One region of the Mycoplana sp. 10N416 genome, then DNA from elsewhere that is predicted to be linked to it. Evidence: predicted binding sites of a transcription regulator. Region 1 holds the regulator's gene; each other region holds the start of a gene.
The links. Region 1 encodes PhoB, which activates phosphate uptake and scavenging genes when phosphate is short. Its sites were predicted from a motif close to TGTCATNNANCTGTCAT; they were not measured.
Positions count from the first base shown of each region.

Region 2: the regulator PhoB is predicted to act here: its motif matches at 3,429-3,445, upstream of AC1DDS_RS19820 (UDP-2,3-diacylglucosamine diphosphatase).
Region 3: the regulator PhoB is predicted to act here: its motif matches at 3,165-3,181, upstream of AC1DDS_RS05250 (alkaline phosphatase D family protein).
Region 4: the regulator PhoB is predicted to act here: its motif matches at 3,584-3,600, upstream of AC1DDS_RS21295 (esterase-like activity of phytase family protein).

Region 1 is NZ_JBFTIM010000004.1:439,643-445,411, forward strand. It holds gene pstA (phosphate ABC transporter permease PstA) at 1-141, shown strand, start outside; gene pstB (phosphate ABC transporter ATP-binding protein PstB) at 156-971, shown strand; gene phoU (phosphate signaling complex protein PhoU) at 1,031-1,744, shown strand; gene phoB (phosphate regulon transcriptional regulator PhoB) at 1,791-2,474, shown strand; gene AC1DDS_RS11395 (GcrA family cell cycle regulator) at 2,555-3,073, opposite strand; gene AC1DDS_RS11400 (acetylornithine transaminase) at 3,499-4,692, shown strand; gene argF (ornithine carbamoyltransferase) at 4,728-5,639, shown strand.
Region 2 is NZ_JBFTIM010000010.1:29,754-35,522, forward strand. It holds gene AC1DDS_RS19805 (CBS domain-containing protein) at 1-256, opposite strand, end outside; gene AC1DDS_RS19810 (NADP-dependent malic enzyme) at 435-2,747, opposite strand; gene AC1DDS_RS19815 (ester cyclase) at 3,097-3,390, shown strand; gene AC1DDS_RS19820 (UDP-2,3-diacylglucosamine diphosphatase) at 3,512-4,342, shown strand; gene AC1DDS_RS19825 (MFS transporter) at 4,497-5,717, shown strand; gene dgcA (N-acetyl-D-Glu racemase DgcA) at 5,669-5,769, opposite strand, start outside.
Region 3 is NZ_JBFTIM010000002.1:194,956-200,724, forward strand. It holds gene typA (translational GTPase TypA) at 1-1,382, opposite strand, end outside; gene AC1DDS_RS05250 (alkaline phosphatase D family protein) at 1,528-3,090, opposite strand; gene AC1DDS_RS05255 (M3 family metallopeptidase) at 3,221-5,284, opposite strand; gene AC1DDS_RS05260 (DUF475 domain-containing protein) at 5,680-5,769, shown strand, end outside.
Region 4 is NZ_JBFTIM010000011.1:120,112-125,880, reverse strand. It holds gene lon (endopeptidase La) at 1-1,804, shown strand, start outside; gene hupB (DNA-binding protein HupB) at 2,013-2,288, shown strand; FMN riboswitch at 2,411-2,558, shown strand; gene AC1DDS_RS21300 (DMT family transporter) at 2,642-3,553, shown strand; gene AC1DDS_RS21295 (esterase-like activity of phytase family protein) at 3,654-5,769, shown strand, end outside.

The DNA.
Region 1 (5,769 bases):
CAGATCTACATGTGGGCGAACGAGGCCGAGCGCGCCTTTGTCGAGCGGACTTCGGGGGCGATCATCGTCCTGCTCGTCTTCCTCATCATTATGAACTTTGGCGCAATCCTGTTGCGGCGCCGGTTTGAGCGCCGCTGGTAGTGAGATAGAAGCAGATGAACATCATGACCGAAGCCGTGGCTGAAGAAGCGCTGGAAAAGAAGATGAACTCTGTGCCTTACAAGATGATCGGCAGGGATGTCTCCGTTTACTACGGCGACAAACGCGCCCTCTACGACGTGAACCTCAACATCCGCGAGAATACGGTGACGGCCCTGATCGGCCCGTCCGGCTGCGGCAAGTCGACGTTCCTGCGCACGCTCAACCGCATGAACGACACGATCGACAATTGCCGCGTCACCGGTGCGATCACGCTCGATGGGGACGACATTTACGACCCCGCGATCGATGTGGTCGAGCTTCGCGCCCGTGTCGGCATGGTGTTCCAGAAGCCGAACCCGTTTCCGAAGTCGATCTATGAGAACGTCGCCTACGGGCCCCGCATCCACGGTCTCGCCAAGAACAAGGCGGATCTGGACCAGGTCGTCGAGCACAGTCTGCAAAAGGCCGGTCTCTGGAACGAGGTGAAGGACCGCCTGCATGAAGGCGGCACGGGCCTCTCCGGCGGCCAGCAGCAGCGCCTCTGCATCGCCCGCGCCGTCGCCGTCAGTCCGGAGGTGATCCTGATGGACGAGCCCTGCTCGGCGCTCGATCCGATCGCCACCGCCAAGGTCGAGGAACTGATCCACGAGCTGCGCGAAAACTTCACGATCGTCATCGTCACCCATTCGATGCAGCAGGCCGCGCGCGTTTCGCAGCGCACCGCCATGTTCCATCTGGGCAACCTGGTCGAGGAGAACGACACCGACAAGATGTTCACCAACCCCGACGACCAGCGCACGCAGGACTATATCATGGGCCGGTTCGGCTGAACCCGGTGCAACGTCGCAAATGAATACCCGGCGCCATGGCGCCAGTTGAGGATAACACCATGTCATCGCCCCACATCGCTTCCGTCTACGACGAAGAATTGAAGTACCTTGCGCGCCGCATCTCCGAGATGGGCGGCACCGCCGAGCAGATGGTGGGCGACAGCGTGCGCGCCCTGGTCAACACCGATGCCGCGCTGGCGCAGAAGGTCATCTCCGAAGACGTCATCCTGGACACTGCCGAGCGGCAGATCAACGAGAAGGCGATCCTGACGATAGCCAAGCGCCAGCCGATGGCGGCGGACCTGCGCGAGATCATGGGCGCGATCCGCATCGCTGCGGAACTCGAGCGCGTCGGCGACCTTGGCAAGAACAACGCCAAGCGCGTCATCGCCGTGCAGAGTTCCGGCATGCCGCGCAAGCTTGCCCGCGGCCTGGAGCATCTCGCGGAACTGGCACTGATGCAGTTGAAGGAAGTGCTCGACGTGTATGCGTCGCGCAACGTCGAGAAGGCCAGGGAGATCCGCGAGCGCGACGACGAGATCGACGCGGTCTACACCTCGCTGTTCCGGGAGCTTCTGACCTACATGATGGAAGACCCGCGCAACATCACGCCCTGCACCCATCTTCTGTTCTGCGCCAAGAACATCGAACGCATCGGCGACCATGCCACCAACATCGCCGAGACGATCTTCTACATGGCGACGGGTGCGCCACCGGAAGGCGAGCGCCCGAAGGACGATCACACCACCTCAGTCGGCGCGGAGAAGGAATGATCTGCGTCGCATTGTTTGAATTCTAGAACGCCGGAGTTCGCAAGGCATGGTTCCCAAGATTACCGTGGTCGAAGACGAAGAGGCGCTGAGCGTCCTCTTGCGCTACAATCTCGAAGCGGAGGGTTTCGAGGTCGATACGATCCTGCGCGGCGACGAGGCGGAGATCCGCCTGCAGGAGCGTCAACCGGATCTCCTGATCCTCGACTGGATGCTGCCCGGCGTTTCCGGCATCGAGCTGTGCCGCCGCCTGCGCCAGCGCTCCGAGACCGAACGCCTGCCGATCATCATGCTGACGGCCCGCGGCGAGGAGAGTGAAAGGGTGCGGGGTCTTGCCACCGGTGCCGACGACTACGTGGTGAAGCCCTTCTCGACGCCGGAGTTGATGGCGCGGGTGAAGGCGATGCTGCGGCGCGCCCGGCCGGAAGTGGTCTCGACGCTGCTGAAGTGCGGCGATATCGAACTCGACCGCGAGACGCACCGCGTCCATCGCCGGACGCGCGAGGTGCGCCTCGGTCCGACGGAATTCCGCCTGCTCGAGTTCTTCATGACCTCTCCCGGGCGCGTCTTTTCGCGCTCGCAGCTGCTCGACGGCGTCTGGGGACATGACATCTATGTCGACGAGCGCACGGTCGATGTGCATGTCGGCCGTCTGCGCAAGGCGCTGAACTTCTCCAACATGCAGGACGTCATCCGCACCGTGCGCGGGGCCGGCTATTCGCTGGAGGCCTGATCGGCTGGAAACAATCGGAAACGAAAAACGGGCCCCGCGGGGCCCGTTTGCAATTCTGTCTCTTTCCAGCGTGTCGCCGGTTACCGCATGCGCCGACGTTCGGCCGACGGCTGGTAAGCCAGGCGCTGATGGAAGAGGCAGTAGGGCGAGTTGTCCGGGGACTCGTTGCCGCAGAAGTGAAAATCGTCCGTCAGCGGGTCGCCGTTCGGCCACTTGCAGGTGCGCTCGGTGAGTTCCGTCAGTTCCAGCCGACGCGACATCGGCAAGACGACGTTCGTGTTGATCCGCGCGAGCGGCGCGTCGTCGTACTCAAACGCGACTTCCTCCTTGACGACGGTCGCGCCTGCCGGACGGGCGACGGTGCGGGTCACGACCCGCGGGGCGAAGTTCGAGGGGCGCGGCGCGGCGGCCGGCCGCTTGGCCCGTGTCGCCGTCGGCGTGCCGCCGGCTTTAGCGCGACCGGGAAGGGCGAGGCGGTGCACCTTGCCGATGACCGCGTTGCGGCTGACGCCGCCGAGTTGTGCTGCGATCTGGCTGGCGCTCAGTCCTTCGGACCAGAGCTTCTTGAGCTTCTCGACCCTCTCGTCTGTCCAGTTCATCCTATCGCCTCCATTCCAGCGTTCGCTACCGGGAATCCGTCGCCAATGCCCCGGATGGCTCCGGAGCACGGAACGCCTTGATACTGTGGGTGACTAGTTCCGCCGCATGCAGTCTAGCAATTGACTTTTAACCTACTGACAGGGGGACTCTGTGACAAGAGTCGCCCGATTCAGGCCGAATCGATTTTCCAGTTTTCCCCAACTTGCTAGTTTGGTGTGACTGCCCGGCGACACTTTCCGCGCGCAATTCGGGTCCGTCTACGCGATCAATTGAGGCGGAACGGATGGAAGCTACTTTTATTGACATCGACCCCCGAAATGCTGATAGTGCCGCGGCCGCCGCAGGGCGGCATTTTTCATTTTTCCACACGGAAAGCTCAAGACGGGAATGGATTTCCGCATCCGCTGCGAAGGAGATACGCGCCATGGCTGATGCCACGCCGCTTTACGAGACCTATCTGCGTGCGCCGCTGCGCTTCGAGCGTGGCGAAGGCGTCTGGCTGATCGCGGAAGACGGCTCGCGCTATCTCGACTTTGCCGCCGGCGTTGCGGTCAATTCGCTCGGCCATGCCCATCCACATCTGGTCGACAGCCTCAAGAGCCAGGCCGACAAGGTCTGGCACGTTTCGAACCTCTACGAGGTGCCGGGACAGGAAACGCTTGGCAAGCGGCTGATCGACGCGACGTTCGCCGACAAGGTGTTCTTCACCAATTCCGGCGCAGAGGCGCTGGAGTGCGCGATCAAGACGGCGCGGCGCTATCATTTCGCCAAGGGCCATCCCGGCAAGTTTCACGTCATCACCTTCGAGGGGGCCTTCCATGGCCGGACGCTGGCGACGATCGCCGCCGGCGGCCAGGAGAAGTATCTCGAAGGCTTCGGGCCCAAGGCGCCCGGCTTCTATCAGGTGCCCTTCGGCGACATCGCCGCCGTAAAGGCCGCGATAACGGAAGAGACGGCGGCAATCCTGATCGAGCCGGTACAGGGCGAAGGCGGCATCCGCGTCGTGTCGAAGGAGTTTCTGCGGGAACTGCGCGCGCTCTGCGACGAATATGGGCTGCTGCTCGTGCTTGACGAGGTGCAGTCCGGCGTCGGCCGGACAGGCAGGCTGTTTGCCCATGAATGGGCCGGTGTCGCGCCGGACATCATGGCGGTCGCGAAAGGCATCGGCGGCGGCTTTCCCCTCGGTGCCTGCCTGGCGACGGCGGAGGCTGCGGCCGGGATGGTCGCGGGCACGCATGGCTCGACCTATGGCGGCAATCCGCTGGCCATGGCCGTCGGCAACGCGGTCCTGGACGTCGTGCTGGAAAAGGGGTTCCTGGAACACGTTCGCGACGTGGCGCTCGTGCTGCGTCAGGGCCTGGCCTCGCTGGCGGACCGCTTTCCGGATATCATCGAGGATGTCCGCGGCGAGGGCCTGATGCTCGGCATCAAGGCCAAGGTTCCCTCGGCCGACCTGCTCAAGGCGGTTCGCGCGGAACACATGCTGCTCGTCCCGGCCGGGGACAACGTGCTGCGGCTGCTGCCGCCGCTGGTCACGACGGCCGAAGAGGCGCGCGAGGGGCTGGCACGGATCGAACGGGCGGCGGAGAAACTGAGCGCCGAGAAGAAGCAGGCCTGAGGCGTTGCCGAGGCTCAAACAGCAGGACTGACAGCATGGCCAGACACTTCCTCGACCTCTCCGCCATGACGGCCGAGAATCTTCGCACGATCATCGACGACGCCAAGGTGCGAAAGGCGGCGACCAAGGAGGGCACGGCCGACAGGCCGCTTGCCGGCAAGATGCTGGCGATGATCTTCGAAAAGCCCTCCACCCGCACCCGGGTCTCGTTCGACGTCGGCATGCGCCAGCTCGGCGGCGAGACGCTGTTTCTGTCGGGCACCGAGATGCAGCTCGGCCGCGCCGAGACGATCGGCGATACGGCGAAGGTGTTGTCGCGCTATGTCGACGCGATCATGATCCGTACGACCGATCATGCGCGCCTGCTGGAGATGGCCGAGCATGCGACCGTGCCGGTGATCAACGCCCTGACGGACCTGACGCATCCCTGCCAGATCATGGCCGACATCATGACCTTCGAGGAGCATCGCGGACCGGTGAAGGGACGGACGATCGCCTGGACCGGGGACGGCAACAACGTGCTGCATTCCTTCGTCGAGGGTGCGGCCCGCTTCGGCTATCGCATGAACATGGCCGTGCCGCTTGGCTCCGAGCCGGAGGACAAGATCCTCAACTGGGCGCGCAACAATGGCGGAGAGATCATGCTCTGCCACGACGCCGATCGGGCCGTCGCCGGCGTTGACTGCGTCGTTACCGACTGCTGGGTTTCCATGAACCAGGAGCACCGCGCCCGTGGCCACAACATCTTCCAGCCCTTCCAGGTGAACGAGGCGCTGATGCAGAAGGCCGACAAGGACGCGCTCTTCATGCACTGCCTGCCTGCGCACCGCGGCGAGGAAGTCACCGATGAGGTGATCGATGGACCGCGGTCGGTCGTCTTCGACGAGGCGGAGAACCGCCTGCATGCGCAGAAGTCCATCCTTGCCTGGTGCCTGAACGCCATTTGACCGGCCGTTCACGCCCTATTGAAAACGGCTTGACGCGCCACGATCTATGGCGCGAACCCCGATGTTGCAGCGGCGCCGCTGGCGTCGCATCCGCCGGATGTGAGATCATTCCGACGGCGATAGCGCAGAA
Region 2 (5,769 bases), on a different contig from region 1:
TCCAGGAAGTACGTTTTATGTAGGCATTGGCGCGATGTTCGGCCGGTTCTGTCAACTCAGAAGCGGTCGATCCTCCGCCCAGTTCCGTTCTGCGGATCAGATCGCCTTCGCTGATGATACCCACAAGCTGCCCATCTCCGCCAACGACGGGAAGGCCGCTGACGCGATGGTCCAGCATGATCCTGGCCGCCTGCCTGATGCTGTTGTCAGGCGACACACCGACAACGGTCGACGACATGACATCCTTGACGCGCATCTCGGTTCCAGCACGAACGTTAGCGGAGCCTCACGTTAACCCTGTTGTGGGAGTTGGACAACCATTTGGGCACCGGCACGAGGGGAGGTGCTGTCCTTGAGATTCGGCGCTTGCGCCGTCAGCCAGCCGCCGCGGCTCCGTTACGGGCCGCGGCGGCTCTGTGCTGCAGATGGAGCGATCAGCCCGGGTACGACGCCTCGACGACGGCAAGCGCCGCCATGTTGACCACGCCGCGGGAGGTCACCGAAGGCGACAGGATGTGAGCTGGCATGGCGGCACCGAGCAGAATCGGACCGACGTGAAGGCCGTCCATCATCGTCTTCAGCACGCCAAGCGAGATGTTGGCGGCGTCGAGATTCGGGAACACCAGGAGGTTGGCTTCGCCGGTCAGCGTGCTGCTGGGCATAACGCGCTGGCGAAGCAATTCGGATATCGCCGAATCGCCGTGCATTTCGCCGTCGGCCTCCAGTTCCGGCGCCCTTTCACGGACAAGGTCCATGGCCTTGCGCATCTTGAAAGCGCTGACCGAATCGCGCGAGCCGAAATTGGAATGCGAAACCAGCGCCGCGCGCGGCGTGATGCCGAAGCGGCGGATCTCCTTGGCCGCCATCACCGTCATTTGCGCAACTTCCTCCGCGCTCGGCTCGAAGTTGACATAGGTGTCGGTGAAAAAGGTCGCTCCCCGCTGGGAAATCAGTAGGCTGAGGGCGGAGAAGTCGGTCACGCCCTCGCGCAGGCCGATGATCTGCCGAACGTCGCGCAGGTGCTTGGCATAGCGTCCTTCGACACCGCAGATCAGCGCGTCCGCCTCGCTACGGCGCACCGCGAGCGCGCCGATGACCGTCTGGTTCGTGCGAACGATGGTGCGGGCGGCCTCCGGGATCACGCCTAGCCGGCCGACCAGCTTGAAATAGTCGTCGACATACTCGCGGTAACGCGGATCGTCTTCGGGGTTGATGACCTCGAAATCCTGTGAGGGGCGGATGCGCAGGCCGTAACGCTTCAACCGGGCCTCGATGATCTGCGGCCGGCCGATCAGGATCGGCTGGGCGATGTTTTCCTCCATCAACACCTGGGCCGCGCGCAGCACGCGCTCGTCCTCGCCTTCGGAGAAGATCACGCGCTTCTTTTCCGCCTTTTTCGCTGCAGCGAAGATCGGCTTCATGATGAAGCCCGAGCGCCAGACGAAGCGGTTGAGCTGATCCAGATAGGCGTCGAAATCGGCGATCGGCCGGGTGGCGACACCGCTTTCGGCGGCAGCGCGCGCGACGGCCGGGGCGATGCGCAGGATGAGGCGCTGGTCGAACGGCGAGGGGATCAGGTAATTCGGGCCGAATACCGGCGTGTCGCCGGAATAGGCGCGTGCCGCCACGTCCGAGACCTCTTCGCGGGCAAGTGCGGCGATGGCCCGAACCGCCGCCATCTTCATCTCCTCGTTGATCGTGCGGGCACCGCAATCGAGGGCGCCGCGGAAGATGTAGGGGAAGCAGAGGACGTTATTGACCTGATTGGGGAAGTCGGAGCGGCCGGTGCAGATCATCGCGTCGGGCCTCGCGGCGCGGGCCTCTTCGGGCATGATCTCCGGCGTCGGGTTCGCCAGCGCCATGATCAGCGGCCTTTCGGCCATGCGCGCCAACAGCTCGGGCTTCAAGACTCCGGCCGCGGAAAGGCCGAGGAAGACATCGGCGCCGTCGATCGTCTGCGCCAGCTCGCGCTTGTCGGTCTCCTGGGCGTAGACGGCCTTCCACTGGTCCATCAGCGCTTCCCGGCCTTTGTAGACGAGGCCTTCGATGTCGTGGACCCAGATGTTCTCGCGCTTTGCGCCGAGGGTAACGAGCAGATTGAGGCAGGCGAGGGCGGCGGCTCCGGCGCCGGACGCGATGATCTTCGCCTTGGCGATGTCCTTGCCGGCGAGTTCCAGCCCGTTCATGATCGCCGCGGCGACGATGATCGCCGTACCGTGCTGGTCGTCGTGAAAGACGGGGATGTCCATCTTCTCGCGCAGCCGGTGTTCGACGTCGAAGCATTCCGGCGCCTTGATGTCCTCGAGATTGATGCCGCCGAAGGTGGGCTCCAGGGCGGAGATGACGTTGACCATCTCATCTACCGTTGCCGCGTCGATCTCGATGTCGAAGACATCGACGCCGGCGAACTTCTTGAACAGGACGGCCTTGCCCTCCATCACGGGCTTGGAGGCAAGCGGGCCGATGTTGCCGAGACCGAGAACGGCGGTGCCGTTCGAGATGACCGCGACGAGGTTGGAACGGGCGGTGTAGTCCGCTGCCGTTTCCGGATTGTCGCGGATCGCAAGGCAGGGGGCGGCGACGCCGGGCGAATAGGCGAGCGCGAGGTCACGCTGGTTGCCGAGCGGCTTGGTCGGCTGGATCTCCAGCTTGCCGGGGCGGGGATAGCGATGGAAGAACAGGGCCTGCTGGTCGATGTCGCCGCTCGTCGGCTTGGAATTTGCTTTCGATTTGTCGCCAGTGGTCATGTTTTTCCTGCCCGTTTCCATTCGCTTTTCCGGCCTTCCTTCTGGCACGGATGGGGCGCGCCGTGAAGTTGGGACCGATGCCATAAAGCCCCAATTGGCCTTACTTGCAACCACGAACCCTGCCTTTGTGAGATGACCGGCGGCGCCACCGTCAAAGGCGTGGCGGCAGTGACGACCAATGGTTGTGATGCGTCGCTGTTGATCGTATGAAAACGTCGCTTGAGCCAGGGAGGCCCCAATGGAAGCGGAGATAAACAAATCGATCGTCCAGGACTATATAGCTGCGTTCAACGCGTTCGACCTGGACAGGCTCGCGGAACTTTTCGCCCCCGACGCGTAGATCCACGGTGTGCTTGGTTTCGGCGTTCTTGCCGATGTCGTACCGATCTGGCGTGAGTTGCACGAGGGGATGAACATGCGCCTCGAAGCACTCGACCTCGCCGCGGACGGCGCCAACGTCGTGGTGCGCCTTCGCGAGACGGGTCGTTTTACCGGGACGTTCCGCGGGGTCGCTGGCCACGAACCGACCGGGCGCTCCTACGAAATCACAGCGATGGAGTGGTTTGTCATCGAGGACGGCCGCATCACATGCCGTTGGGGTGCGCGCGACAGTGCCGCCATTTCGCGCCAGGTCATCGGATAGCGTCGGCGCGAAAGAGGGAGCTGTTTTGGCGCGGCGGTTGTCATCCTGCTGATACACGAGTCTGGTTTTCACCATGCTTGGGGAGAGGTTTTCCCCGAGAGGTATTGCCGGAGTGCATGGGATGAGCGCCAACGACCCGACACCGAACGTGTGCCGTGTGAGAACGTTGTTCCTGTCGGACGTTCATCTCGGTTCGAGGGCGGCAAAGGCAGACTTTCTGCTCGACTTCCTGCGCTGCCATGAGGCGGAGACGATCGTCCTTGTCGGGGATATCGTCGATGGCTGGCGGCTGAAGCGCAGTTGGTACTGGCCGCAGAGCTGCAACGATGTGGTCCAGAAACTGTTGCGCAAGGCGCGCAAGGGGACCCGCATTATCTACATCCCCGGCAACCACGACGAATTCCTGCGCGACTTCCCCGGCGTTCACTTTGGCGGCATCGAGGTCGCACAACAGATCATCCACGAGGCGGCCGACGGCAAACGCTACCTGGTACTGCATGGTGACGAATTCGACGTCGTCGTCCGCAACGCCCGCCTGCTCGCCTATCTCGGGGACTGGGCCTATGACGCGGCGATCGGCATCAACATCGTGCTTGCCGCCGCGCGGCGGCGCCTCGGTATGCCTTATTGGTCGTTCTCGGCCTGGGCGAAGCTGCGCGTCAAGCACGCGGTGAACTTTATCGGCGCCTTCCAGCGCGTGGTGGCAGATGAGGCGCGCCGGCACGACGCCGACGGGGTGATCTGCGGGCACATTCACCATGCCGTGATCGAGGAACTGGACGGGATACGCTATATCAACACCGGCGACTGGGTGGAGAGCTGCACGGCCGTCGCCGAGCATTTCGACGGCCGCATGGAGCTGATCTCCTGGCCGTCGTCGGCTGCTCTTTCAGCCGTGACCGCTTCCATCGACGTGCCGGCTGCGAAGGCGCGAGCGCCGGAGGCCGCATAAAACCGGCATGCGCTAAAATCCCGAGACGCGCCTGTATCGGACTTTATCGGCTGAAGCGGAGAGGCGGGGACCCGCAGGGGCTGGCAGAAATCACGGATTGGCGCATCTGCCTTGGCGTGGTAATTCTGCCTATCTCTCAATTCAGGTTCCAAACATGCACGCGCCTCACGGCATGGTCGCGACCGCTGGTCCGCCGCGCCTTTTCGTTCTGCGGATCGCGATTGTCTTCTGCGCGCCGATGCTGGTGAACGGCATCGCCCTGCCGTTTTTTCCGATCTGGCTCAATACGCTGTCGATGACGGATTGGGAAATCGGCGTGGTGCTGGCCGTGCCGATGGTGGTCCGCGTCTTTACCGCACCGATTGCCGGTATGATTGCCGACCGGATCGGCGATCGGGCGAGCGTGCTTGTCTGGTCCGGAGCGATGTCGCTCGCGACTGCCATCGCGCTGCTCTTTACGGAACATTTCTGGCCTGTGCTGATCCTCTATACGCTGCAGGGGATCGTCTATGCGCCCTATCTGCCGATCACCGACGCAATTGCTCTCAGCGGCGTGCGCCGCTGGCACTTCGACTACAGCCGCATGCGGTTCTGGGGCTCGCTCGCCTTCATCGTGTCGACCATGATCGGCGGCTGGCTTGCCGGGATTTTCGGTGGTGCGATGGTGCTGCCGGCCATGACCGTGGGCTTTATCACCACGGTCATGGCCGCATTCATCGCACCGCGCATCGGCAAGCCGCGCCGGGCGTCACCGATATCGGCGCTGCCGGTTGCCCCGACCGGCTTGGCCGGCCAGATGGACGTGCAATTGATGATGCTCGGCGCGGCGTTGGTGAATGCCAGCCACGGCATGTTCTATGCCTTCTCCGCAATCCTGTGGGGCGCGGAGGGTTTCTCGGGCACTGAAATCGGCCTGCTGTTCAGCGTCGGTGTCGCCGCGGAAGTGCTGTTCTTCATCGTTTCTGCCCGGCTGCGCCGCCCCGTCAGTCTCTGGACGATGATTGTCTTCGGCAGCGCGGTCGCGATGTTCCGGTGGGTCGCCTTCCCCCATGATCTGGGGTTCTTCGGCTATTTCGCATTGCAGAGCCTGCACGCCTTCACCTTCGCCGCCATTCATGTCGGCGTGCAGGGGCGGATCATCGAACGGCTCGCCGAGGAGAAGGAAGCCTCCACGCAGGGGCTGTACTTCTTCTACAACGGCATCTTCATGGCCCTGACGACGTTCCTGTCCGGCTATCTCTTCGCCTGGTACGGCATCGACGGCTTCTACGCGATGTCCGTGGTCGCGGCTCTCGGACTGGTGCTGGTGCTTCTGGCCCGCAGCATTCAGCCCCAGAGAATGGAATCTGGCGGGAACACCAGCGAACCCTCGTAGCGAAGTCCGGGCTCCCGGTCGCGCGCAAGAAGAAGCGGGCCGTCCAGGTCGA
Region 3 (5,769 bases), on a different contig from region 1:
CCGCGCGTATCCGTCAGAAGCTCCGACTGGTAGCCGATCAGGCCGCGGGTGGGCGCGAAGAAGACGAGGCGGACGCGGTTGCCGCCGGACGGGCGCAATTCCACCATCTCGGCCTTGCGCTCGGACATCTTCTGGACGACGACGCCGGAATGTTCCTCGTCCACGTCGATGACGACTTCCTCGACCGGTTCAAGCGGCTGGCCGTTCTCGTCCTTGTGCATGACGACGCGCGGACGCGAGACAGCAAGCTCGAAGCCTTCGCGGCGCATGGTCTCGATCAACACGGCAAGCTGCAACTCGCCGCGGCCGGAGACGAAGAAGGAATCCTTGTCGCCGGACTCTTCGATCTTGAGCGCCACGTTGCCTTCGGCTTCCTTGAACAGGCGGTCGCGGATGACGCGGCTCGTGACCTTGTCGCCCTCGGTGCCGGCGAGCGGGCTGTCGTTGACGATGAAGGACATGGTGACGGTCGGCGGGTCGATCGGCTGGGCCGTAAGCGCCTCGGAGACCGCCGGATCGCAGAAGGTGTCGGCAACCGTGCCCTTGGTGAGGCCGGCGATCGCGATGATGTCGCCGGCTTGCGCTTCCTCGATCGGCTGACGCTCGATGCCGCGGAAGGCGAGGATCTTGGAGATGCGTCCGGATTCGATCAGCTTGCCGTCCTGGCCGAGCACCTTGACGGCCTGGTTCGGCTTGACCGAGCCGGAATGCACGCGGCCGGTGATGATGCGGCCGAGGAAGGGGTTGGCCTCGAGGATCGTGCCGATCATGCTAAATGGCCCGTCGGCAACCGTCGGCTCCGGCACGTGCTTGAGCACGAGGTCGAGCAGCGGCGCCATGCCCTGGTCCTTCGGACCTTCCGGATTGACGTTCATCCAGCCATTGCGACCCGAGCCGTAGAGGATCGGGAAGTCGAGCTGCTCGTCGGTGGCGTCGAGGTTGGCGAACAGGTCGAAGACCTCGTTCAGCACTTCCTCGTGGCGGCCGTCGGGACGGTCGATCTTGTTGATGGCGACGATCGGCTTCAGGCCGACCTTGAGCGCCTTGCCGACCACGAACTTGGTCTGCGGCATCGGGCCTTCGGAGCTGTCGACGAGCACGATCGCGCCGTCCACCATCGACAGGATGCGCTCGACCTCGCCGCCGAAGTCGGCGTGACCGGGGGTGTCGACGATGTTGATGCGGGTACCCTTCCACTCGACCGAGGTGGCCTTGGCGAGGATGGTGATGCCGCGTTCCTTTTCGATGTCGCCCGAATCCATGACGCGTTCGGCGACGCGCTGGTTTTCGCGGAACGAGCCGGACTGCTTCAGGAGCTCGTCGACGAGCGTGGTTTTGCCATGGTCGACGTGCGCGATAATCGCGATATTACGAATGGACATGTTTGATCTCTGGGTTTTGGGCGCGCACGGCAAAGGCGGCGCCATCTTCAATGGCGCGCTCTTACATGGTTTTCCGCAATTGCGAAAGGGGCAGCCCGACACTGCGTTTCGCTGATCGCGTGAAAAATTGGCCGTTGTACGGCTCTCATGAGATCACCGCAGGATCGAGCGTGGTGCTCCAGAGTTCGCGGTCGTCGCGATCCATCAGCCGCACCGTCATCTGCTCGCTGGTACCGTCGATATCGACCAGCCCGAAGAACTGCAAGCCGGCCGACGGCGGCAGATTACTGTCGGCCCCACCGCCCGACGCCTTGATGAACCGAACCTCCGGCCCGAAGGTCATGTCGAGCGGGTGGGGTCCGTAGGTGCCCGAATGCAGCGGCCCTGAGACGAACTCCCAGAAGGGATCGAATTCCTTAAACCTGGCGCGGTCCGGGTCGTAGTGATGCGCGGCGGTATAGTGCACATCGGCCGTCAGCCAGACGACATTGCGGATGGCGTTGTCGCGCATGAAGGTGAGCAGGTCGGCGATTTCGCACTCACGCGCCGCCGGCGGGCCGTTCAGCCCGTCCGCCACGCCCTCGTAGCCGAGCTTGTTGCCATAGTCGTCCCAGATGACGACGCCGAGCGGCATGTCACAGGCGATCACCTTCCAGGTGGCCCTGGAGGCGAGCAGTTCACGCCGCAGCCAGTCCGCCTGCCGCCAGCCGAACAGGCCGTTGTCTGTGCTGCCGCGGTTGGCGGTGCGATAGGAGCGCAGGTCGACGAAGAACACGTCGAGCAGCGGGCCGTAGGCGATTTTGCGGAAGATGCGCCCCGGCTCGGTCGGCACGTAGCGGATCGGCGTCATCTCCTGGAACGCCCGCATGGCGCGCTCGGCATAGACGGCGATGTCCTTTTCCGGATAGCGCGGATCGTCGCGCAGGTCCGTCGAGGCCGACCAGTTGTTCAGCACCTCGTGGTCGTCCCACTGGAAGAAGGTCGGCACCTGCGCATTGAAGTTCAGCACGTGCCGATCGAGCATGTTGTATTTCCACTGACCGCGGTATTCGTCGAGCGTCCGCGCGACCTGGCGTTTTTCGTCGGTGACGATGCGGTTCTTCCAGACCGTGCCGTCCCGCAACGGAATCTCGTCGGGGATCGGCCCGTCCGCATAGATCGTATCGCCGGAGTGGATTAGAAAATCCGGCTCGTGCAGGAGCATGGTCGAATAGGTCTTCATTCCGACCTCGTCGATGCCCCAGCCTTGCCCGGCCGTGTCGCCCGACCAGGCGAAGCGGACCGAGCGGCGGCGCAGCGGCGCGGTGCGGAACCGGCCGACGACCGGCTCGGAGACCAGATGGCTGGAATAGGGGTCAGCCGCCGTCAGCCGAAAGAAGATGTCCTGGTCCGGAAGCAACTCGGTCAGCAGGTGCTTGGCGGCGCAATCCGTCTCGCGTCCCGCCTTCAGCACCGGGCCGCGCATCGGATTGATGAAGCTCTCGGTGGTCGAGTATTCGACCGCGATCTCGACCGGCCGGTCGGCCCGGGTCCAGATCATGCCCGACGAGGTGTCGACGTCCCCGGACTGCACCCCGTGCGTGAAGACGGGGCTGCCGTGCCGGCGCGCATAGTGGGGAACGGCCAGCGCCGAAGACGCGGCAAGACCGGTTGCACCGGCCGTCAGGAGAAACGAACGCCTTGTCAGGACATCGGAAACGATCGTCATGCACCCCCGCGGCAGCCACGCGAATCGGAAATTAACTCGCGAAAGCGACCATCGGGGGATCGCATGTCAGTGTCGTAACGGATCAATGGCATACGGGCGACAGTTCGGTGAACGTCTTGTGACGACAGTCTTACGCTGACAGCCCCTTCTTCTCCAACATGGCATCGATCGAAGGCAGCTTGCCGCGGAAGCCCTTGTAGGCGTCTTCCGGATCGACGGCGCCACCGATCGAGTAGATGTTCGCCTTCAGCTTCGCCGCCATGCCGGGATCGAAGGCGTCGCCCGTTTCGGTGAAGGCGGCGAAGGCGTCGGCGTCCAGCACCTCCGACCACATGTACGAATAGTAGCCGGCCGAATAGCCGTCGCCGGAAAAGACGTGCTGGAAGTGCGGCGTGGCATGGCGCATGACGATCGAGGCCGGCATGCGGAGCTTGTCCAGCACTTCGGCCTGCACCGCCAACGGGTCCTCGACCGTGCCTTGCGTGTGAAACGCCATGTCGACCAGCGCGGAGGAGGTGAATTCGACGGTGTTGAAGCCGGCATTGAAGGTGCGCGCGGCCAAAACCTTGTCGAGCAGTGCCTGCGGCATCGGCTCGCCAGTCTCGTAGTGCACGGCATAGGTCTTGAGGATTTCGGGAACGGTCAGCCAGTGCTCGTAGAGCTGCGAGGGCAGTTCGACGAAATCGCGCGACACGCCGGTGCCCGACACCGACGGATAGGTGACGTCGGACAGCATGCCGTGCAGGGCGTGGCCGAACTCATGGAAGAGCGTGCGGGCATCGTCGAGCGACAGCAGCGCCGGCTTGCCTTCCGCGGGCTTGGCGAAATTGCAGACGTTGTAGACGATCGGGATCTCTCCCAACGAACCGTTCGCCAGCGGCAGCTTGTGCTGGCTCTGGTAGGCGCTCATCCACGCCCCGGAACGCTTTGAGGAGCGGGCGAAATAATCGCCGAGGAACATCGCGACGAGTTTGCCCTGCCGGTCGCGGATCTCGAACACGCGCACGTCGGGGTGATAGACCGGAACGCCCTGAAGCGGCACGGCATGGGTGCCAAAGAGCCGTCCGGCGACATCGAAGCAGGCCTCGATGATCTTTTCGAGCTGCAGATACGGTTTCAGTTCGGCTTCAGAAAAATCGAATTTTTCCGCCCGCAGCTTCTCGGCGTAGTAGCGCCAGTCCCAGGGCAGGACCGGATGGTTGCCGCCCTCCGCGGCGATCAGGCGCGCAAGATCCGCTTCTTCTTCGCCGGCACGGGCGACGGCCTTCTCCCAGACTTGCGCCAGGAGGCCACTCACGGCCTCGGAGGTCTTGGCCATCGTGTTGTCGAGCTTCAGCGCCGCGTAGTTCTCGTAGCCGAGCAACGCAGCCTTCTCGGCGCGCAGCGCCAACGTTTCGCGCACGATCTCGCGGTTGTCCGTCGCCCCGCCGTTCATGCCGCGAGCGGTCCAGGCATGGAAGGCTTGCTCGCGCAGGTCGCGACGGCTGGAAAAGGTCAGGAACGGCTCGATGATCGAGCGCGACAGGGTGACGGCGAACTTGCCCGCCTCGTCCCGGTCGCGCGCAGCCGCCGCCATCGCGTCCGTCAGGAACTCGGGCAGACCGGCAAGCTCTTCTTTGTCCGAGAGAAACAGCGCCCAGTCCTTCTCGTCCGCCAGGACGTTCTGGCCGAACTGCGCGCCGAGCCCCGCAAGCCGCTCGTTAATCGCGGAAAGACGTTCCTGTTCGGGCTTTGCCAGCTTCGCACCGGACTTCACGAACCCCTTCCAATGTCGCTCCAGCACCCGGGCCTGCTCGACCGTCAACCCCAGCGCGTCGCGCCCTTCCCACAGCGTGTCGATACGGGCGAAGAGCTCGGCATTGTTGCCGATCTTCGAATAATGACGCGCCATCTTCGGCGCGATCTCGCGTTCGAGCGCCTGGATGGTCTCGTTCGTGTTTGCGCCGGCGCGGCTCCAGAACAGCGCCGAAATGCGTGACAGCGCATCCCCGGCGATTTCCAGGGCGACGACGGTATTGTCGAAGCTCGGGGCCCCGGGATTGCCGGCTATCGCCTCGATCTCCGCCTCGTGCGACGCCAGCGCCACATCGAAAGCCTCGGCGAACGCATCGTCGGAAACGAGATCGAAGCGCGGCAGGCCGTTGATCCCGCTCCATTCGACGAGAGCAGGGCTGATTGTCTTGGGTTCGCTCATGAAAGGTCCTCGTGGCGGCAAATAGTATGGTGGAGCGAATATAGGAGGAGAAAGCGGGCTTGTGTACGCCGCTCCGCGATTTCATTCGATTTGCGGCCGATCGTCTCGCACCAGTGCGCAAGTGGCGAAACTTCTTGACGAAGCACACGACATCAGGGAAAACGACTGATGTTGCGGCCCCGGACATCCCGCCGCAGCAGAAACTATGGTGCCGGGCCCCTCTGGCGAGAGTTTTACGGCGCTCTCGTGATGTCGGTACCGCCAGCAATTGAGCCGGCGGATCAGAGAAAAATGAAAATCCTGACCATGCCTGACGCGCATGCCCTTTTCGGCACGCGCAATTCGTTTCCCTATCCCCTGAACAAGCCGATCACGTGCGAAAGCGAGGTGCTGGCATGACCACCCCCTCTCAGCCGCAATCCGCAATCGGTTACTTCAAGTGGGCCTTCATCGTCACCGCCCTTGGTCTTCTGCTGGGTGCGTGG
Region 4 (5,769 bases), on a different contig from region 1:
GGTTCTTCAGGTCGAAAAGCGCATCCGCTCACGCGTCAAGCGCCAGATGGAGAAGACCCAGCGCGAGTACTATCTGAACGAGCAGATGAAAGCGATCCAGAAGGAACTCGGCGACGGCGAGGACGGCCGCGACGAGATGGCCGAACTGGAAGAGAAGATCTCGAAGGTCAAGCTGTCCAAGGAGGCACGCGAGAAGGCGGACGCCGAGCTGAAGAAGCTGCGGCAGATGAGCCCGATGTCGGCGGAAGCGACCGTCGTGCGCAACTACCTTGACTGGCTGACCGGCATTCCCTGGAACAAGAAGTCCAAGGTCAAGGCGGACCTGAACAATGCGGAGAAGATCCTGGACGAGGACCATTTCGGCCTCGACAAGGTCAAGGAGCGCATCGTCGAGTATCTGGCCGTGCAGGCGCGCTCGAACAAGATCAAGGGCCCGATCCTGTGCCTCGTCGGTCCTCCGGGCGTCGGCAAGACCTCGCTTGCGAAATCGATCGCCAAGGCCACGGGACGTGAATACGTCCGCATGGCGCTCGGCGGCGTGCGCGACGAGGCCGAGATCCGCGGCCACCGCCGCACCTATATAGGCTCGATGCCCGGCAAGGTCATCCAGTCGATGAAGAAGGCGAAGAAGTCCAACCCGCTCTTCCTGTTCGACGAGATCGACAAGATGGGCATGGACTTCCGCGGCGATCCATCGTCGGCTCTGCTCGAGGTGCTGGATCCGGAACAGAACTCGACCTTCATGGATCACTACCTCGAGGTCGAGTACGACCTGTCGAGCGTGATGTTCGTGACCACGGCAAACACGCTGAACATTCCGGCGCCGCTGATGGACCGCATGGAAGTGATCCGCATCGCCGGCTATACAGAGGACGAGAAGCGCGAAATCGCCAAGCGTCACCTGCTGCCGAAGGCGATCCGCGATCACGCGCTGCAGGAGAAGGAATTCTCCGTCACCGACGGTGCGCTGATGGCGATAATCCAGCAGTACACCCGCGAGGCCGGTGTGCGTAACTTCGAGCGCGAATTGATGAAGCTCGCCCGCAAGGCGGTGACCGAGATCATCAAGGGCAAGGCCACGAAGGTCGAGGTGACGGCGGACAACATCAACGACTTCCTCGGCGTGCCGCGCTTCCGCCATGGCGAAGCCGAGCGCGAGGATCAGGTCGGCGTCGTCACGGGGCTTGCCTGGACCGAGGTCGGCGGCGAGCTGCTGACGATCGAAGGCGTGAGCCTGCCGGGCGGCAAGGGGCGCATGACGGTGACGGGCAACCTGAAGGACGTCATGAAGGAATCGATTTCGGCGGCGGCATCCTACGTCCGCTCGCGCGCCATCGATTTCGGCATCGAGCCGCCGCGCTTCGACAAGACCGACATCCACGTGCACGTGCCGGAAGGCGCGACGCCGAAGGATGGTCCGTCGGCCGGTATCGCCATGGCGACCGCCATCGTCTCCATCATGACCGGCATCCCGGTCTCGAAGGACATTGCGATGACGGGCGAAGTGACGCTGCGCGGTCGGGTCCTTCCGATCGGCGGCCTGAAGGAGAAGCTGCTTGCAGCGCTTCGCGGCGGCATCAAGAAGGTGCTGATCCCGGAAGAAAACGCCAAGGACCTGGCGGAGATCCCGGACAACGTGAAGAACAACATGGAGATCATTCCGGTTTCGCGCATGGGCGAGGTGATCGAACACGCGCTGGTCCGCAAGCCGGAGCCGATCGAATGGGATCCGTCGATGGTTGAATCGAAGCCGGTTGCAACCGTCGAATCGGTCGACGAAACCGGGGCTGCGGTCGCCCACTGAGGGTAAACGAAACCTTAAAATCGGCCCTTTGCAGGGCGAAAACGCAAAAGGTCGGCGGCAACGCCGGCCTTTTCCGTTGAAAAAGGCTGTGAAAAGCCCGGAATTTCAACGTTTGTGGACGAAACCCCGTTGCGGCGGCAAGGTCGATGCGTATTCTGCCCCCGACTTATGTATGAGTCGTTTCGAACCGTATGAAAGGGGTGGAAACATGAACAAGAACGAACTCGTCTCCGCAGTTGCAGAGAAGTCCGGCCTGTCGAAGACGGATGCCGCGTCGGCTATCGACGCCGTATTCGAGACGATCCAGGGCGAACTGAAGAACGGCGGCGACGTTCGCCTCGTCGGTTTTGGCAATTTCTCCGTATCGCGTCGCGAAGCCTCGAAGGGCCGTAACCTTTCGACCGGCGCGGAGATCGACATTCCTGCCCGCAACGTGCCGAAGTTCTCGGCCGGTAAGGGCCTGAAGGACGCCGTAAACGGCTGATCGGGTTCGCCGGACGGCCAGTCACGAAGACGGCCGTCCAGGTTGGTCGAGGGGTTCGGTTCAAGCCGGACCCTTTCGCATTTCCGGGGTCTTGCAGGCTCCGGCGGATTGCTCTACGGGTGCGTCGTTCTCAGGGCGGGGTGAAAGTCCCCACCGGCGGTAAGGGTGTTAGCCCAAGCCCGCGAGCGCCTTTCCATCCATCGGAAAGGGTCAGCAGATCCGGTGCGAATCCGGAGCCGACGGTTACAGTCCGGATGCAAGAGAATGATTGCGTCACGAAGGGCAGGGGCTGCCCGTCGTCTCGCCTTCATGCGTCCTGATTTGTGTTGGTCTCTGTGTTCGGGATGCATGACATGAATCAGACTTTTCGCGGCCTGCCGTCTTCCCGGGCCATGGCCGGTGCCACCTTCATGGTCCTTGCCGGTATCGCTTTTGCCGTCCTCAACGTCGTCACACAGTGGCTGACGATGAAGGTCGGCTTTGCCTCCGCGTCCGCAGCTTTCTGGCAATATGCCTTCGCACTCGTTTTCTCCCTGCCTTTCCTGCGTCGGGCCGGGCTGGCGGCGATGCGCACTGCCCATCCCTGGCGACATGTCGTTCGAGTGGCGTTTGCCGCCTTCGGCGTCGGTGCCTGGGTCGCCGGACTGGCCTCGGTCCCGATCTGGCAGGCCATCGCGCTGGTAATGACGTCGCCGTTCTTCATCATCCTCGGTGCGCGTCTTTTCCTCCGTGAACATGTCGGTCCCGGCCGATGGGTCGCCACAGCCATCGGTTTTGCCGGCGCCATGATCATCCTTCAGCCGTGGACGGACGAGTTCACCTGGGCGGCGCTTCTGCCGATACTTTCGGCGTTGTTGTGGGGCGTGTCATCGCTGATCACCAAGAGCCTGACCGCAATCGAGCGCCCCGAAACCATCACCATCTGGCTGCTGGTGCTGTTGACGCCGATCAACGGCGCACTGGCGTTCGCCGCCGGTTTTGCGGTGCCAAGCGGCGTGGCGCTCGCCCTGTTCGTTTTTGCCGGCGTGCTGACGGTCTTGGCGCAGTATCTGCTCACGCTCGCCTATACGGTGGCCGATGCGGCTTACGTCCAGCCGTTCGACGATCTGAAGCTGCCGCTCAACGTTTTCGCCGGCTGGCTGGTCTTCGGCTACGCGCCGGCCGGTTACCTCTGGCTGGGGGCCATGCTGATCCTCGGTGCATCGCTCTTCATCATGCGCAGCGAAATGCGGCGGGAGAGAATGGCGACCGAGACCGCTGCTTGACGGCCCATAGTCGGTGCAAATGGCGGCCGCTGTCATGCGCCTGTCATCCCCATCGCGCAGAACCGCATCTATCGCGTGTTCGCCACATGGGGAAAATTTCATGACCAACCGATCATTGGGTACGGTCCTCACCGCCGTACTTCTCGCATCCGCTGCCTTTCCGGCCGCCGCCGAACCGGTCTTCAACCGGATTGCCTCGTTCGCCGTGGCCGACAACATGCCCGACGGTGTGGATCCCAAGGCGCCGACCTCGTCGGAAATCATAACGGCAACGGCAGATGGCAACACGCTGGTCTATTCCGACAGCCCGATGCGGGCGGTCGGCTTCATCGACATAACCGAGCCGAAGGCACCTAAGGCTGCCGGCACGGTCGCCTTCGAGGGCGAGCCCACCTCGGTTGCCGTCGTTGGCGGCAAGGCGCTGGTCGCCGTCAACACCCGCGAGAGCTTCGTCAAGCCTTCCGGCCTGCTGGCGACCGTCGACATCGCGACGCGAAAGACGGAAGCGACCTGCGATCTCGGCGGCCAGCCGGATTCGATCGCCATCAACAAGGACGGCACGCTTGCTGCAATCGCCATCGAGAACGAGCGCGATGAGGACCTGAACGATGGCGCGCTGCCGCAGATGCCGGCTGGCGATCTGGTGATCCTGTCGCTGAAGGACGGCGTGCCGGATTGCGCGACGGTCAAGCACGTTACGCTGACCGGGCTCGCCGAAATCGCGGGCGAGGACCCGGAGCCGGAATTCGTTTCCTTCAATGGCCAGGACGAGATCGCCCTGACCCTGCAGGAGAACAACCACATCGTCATTATCGACGCCAAGAGCGGTACCGTGAAGGGCCACTTCTCGGCCGGCTCGGTTGACCTGAAGAACATCGACACCAAGAAGGACGGCGCCATTTCCTTCACCGGCAAGAAGGACGGCCAGAAGCGCGAGCCGGACGCTGTGAAGTGGCTGGACGACAACCGATTGGTGGTTGCCAACGAAGGCGACTACGAAGGCGGCAGCCGCGGCTTCACGATCTTCGACAAGACCGGCAACGTCCTCCACGAAAGCGGCCCCTCCTTCGAGCATGCGATTGCTGCGATCGGCCACTATCCGGACAAGCGTAACTCCAAGGGTATCGAGCCGGAGGGGCTGGAAGCGGCGACGTTCGGCAATGACAACCTCTTCTTCGTGCTTTCCGAACGCGCCTCCATCGTCGGGGTCTACAAGGACACTGGCGCGGAGCCTGAGCTGCTGCAGCTTCTGCCTTCGGGCATCGGTCCGGAAGGCGCGGTTGCAATCCCCGGACGCAACCTGTTCGTGACGGCCAACGAGACCGATCTCGTCGAGGACGGCGGCGCCCGTTCGCATGTGATGATCTACGAGCGCGCGGAAGGCGTGGCGACCTATCCCCAGATCAGGTCGGCGGACAAGGATGGTCTGCCGGTCGCCTTTGGTGCGCTGTCCGGACTGGCTGCCGTACCGGACCAGCCCGGCAAGCTTTTTGCCGTCAGCGATTCCGTCTATTCTTCCGACCCGGCGATCTTCACCGTCGATGCGACACAGACGCCCGCTCTCATCACCGAAAAGCTCACCATCACGCGCGACGGCGCCCCGGCGCAGAAGCTCGACATCGAGGGTATCGTCAATGACGGGGAGGGCGGTTTCTGGCTCGCCTCCGAAGGCAATCCCGACAAGCTCTATGCGAACGCGCTGCTGCGCGTGAACAAGAAGGGCGAGATCAAGAAGGAGATCGCGATCCCTGCCGAGCTTCGCGCCGGTGAGACCCGTTTCGGATTCGAAGGCATCACAAGCGTCGGCGAGGGCGATGACATGGTGCTGTGGATGGCGGTGCAGCGCGAATGGAAGGATGACGAGAAGGGTTTCGTCAAGCTCGTCTCCTACAAGCCCTCGACCGAAGAATGGGGCGCCGTCCGCTATCCGCTGGAGCAGGCGGGCAAGGGCTGGGTCGGCCTGTCGGAAATCACTGTCAACGGCGACTATGCCTATGTCATCGAGCGCGACAACCTGATCGGCAAGGAAGCAAAGCTGAAGAAGCTCTTCCGGGTTGCCTTGTCGGACCTGAAGCCTGCCAAGCTGGGTGAGGCGCTACCGATCGTCAAGAAGGAAGAGGTGCGGGACTTTATTCCTGATCTCAAGGCACTGAACGGCTATGTCGTCGACAAGGTCGAGGGCTTTACGATCGACGCGGCCGGCAATGGCTATGTCG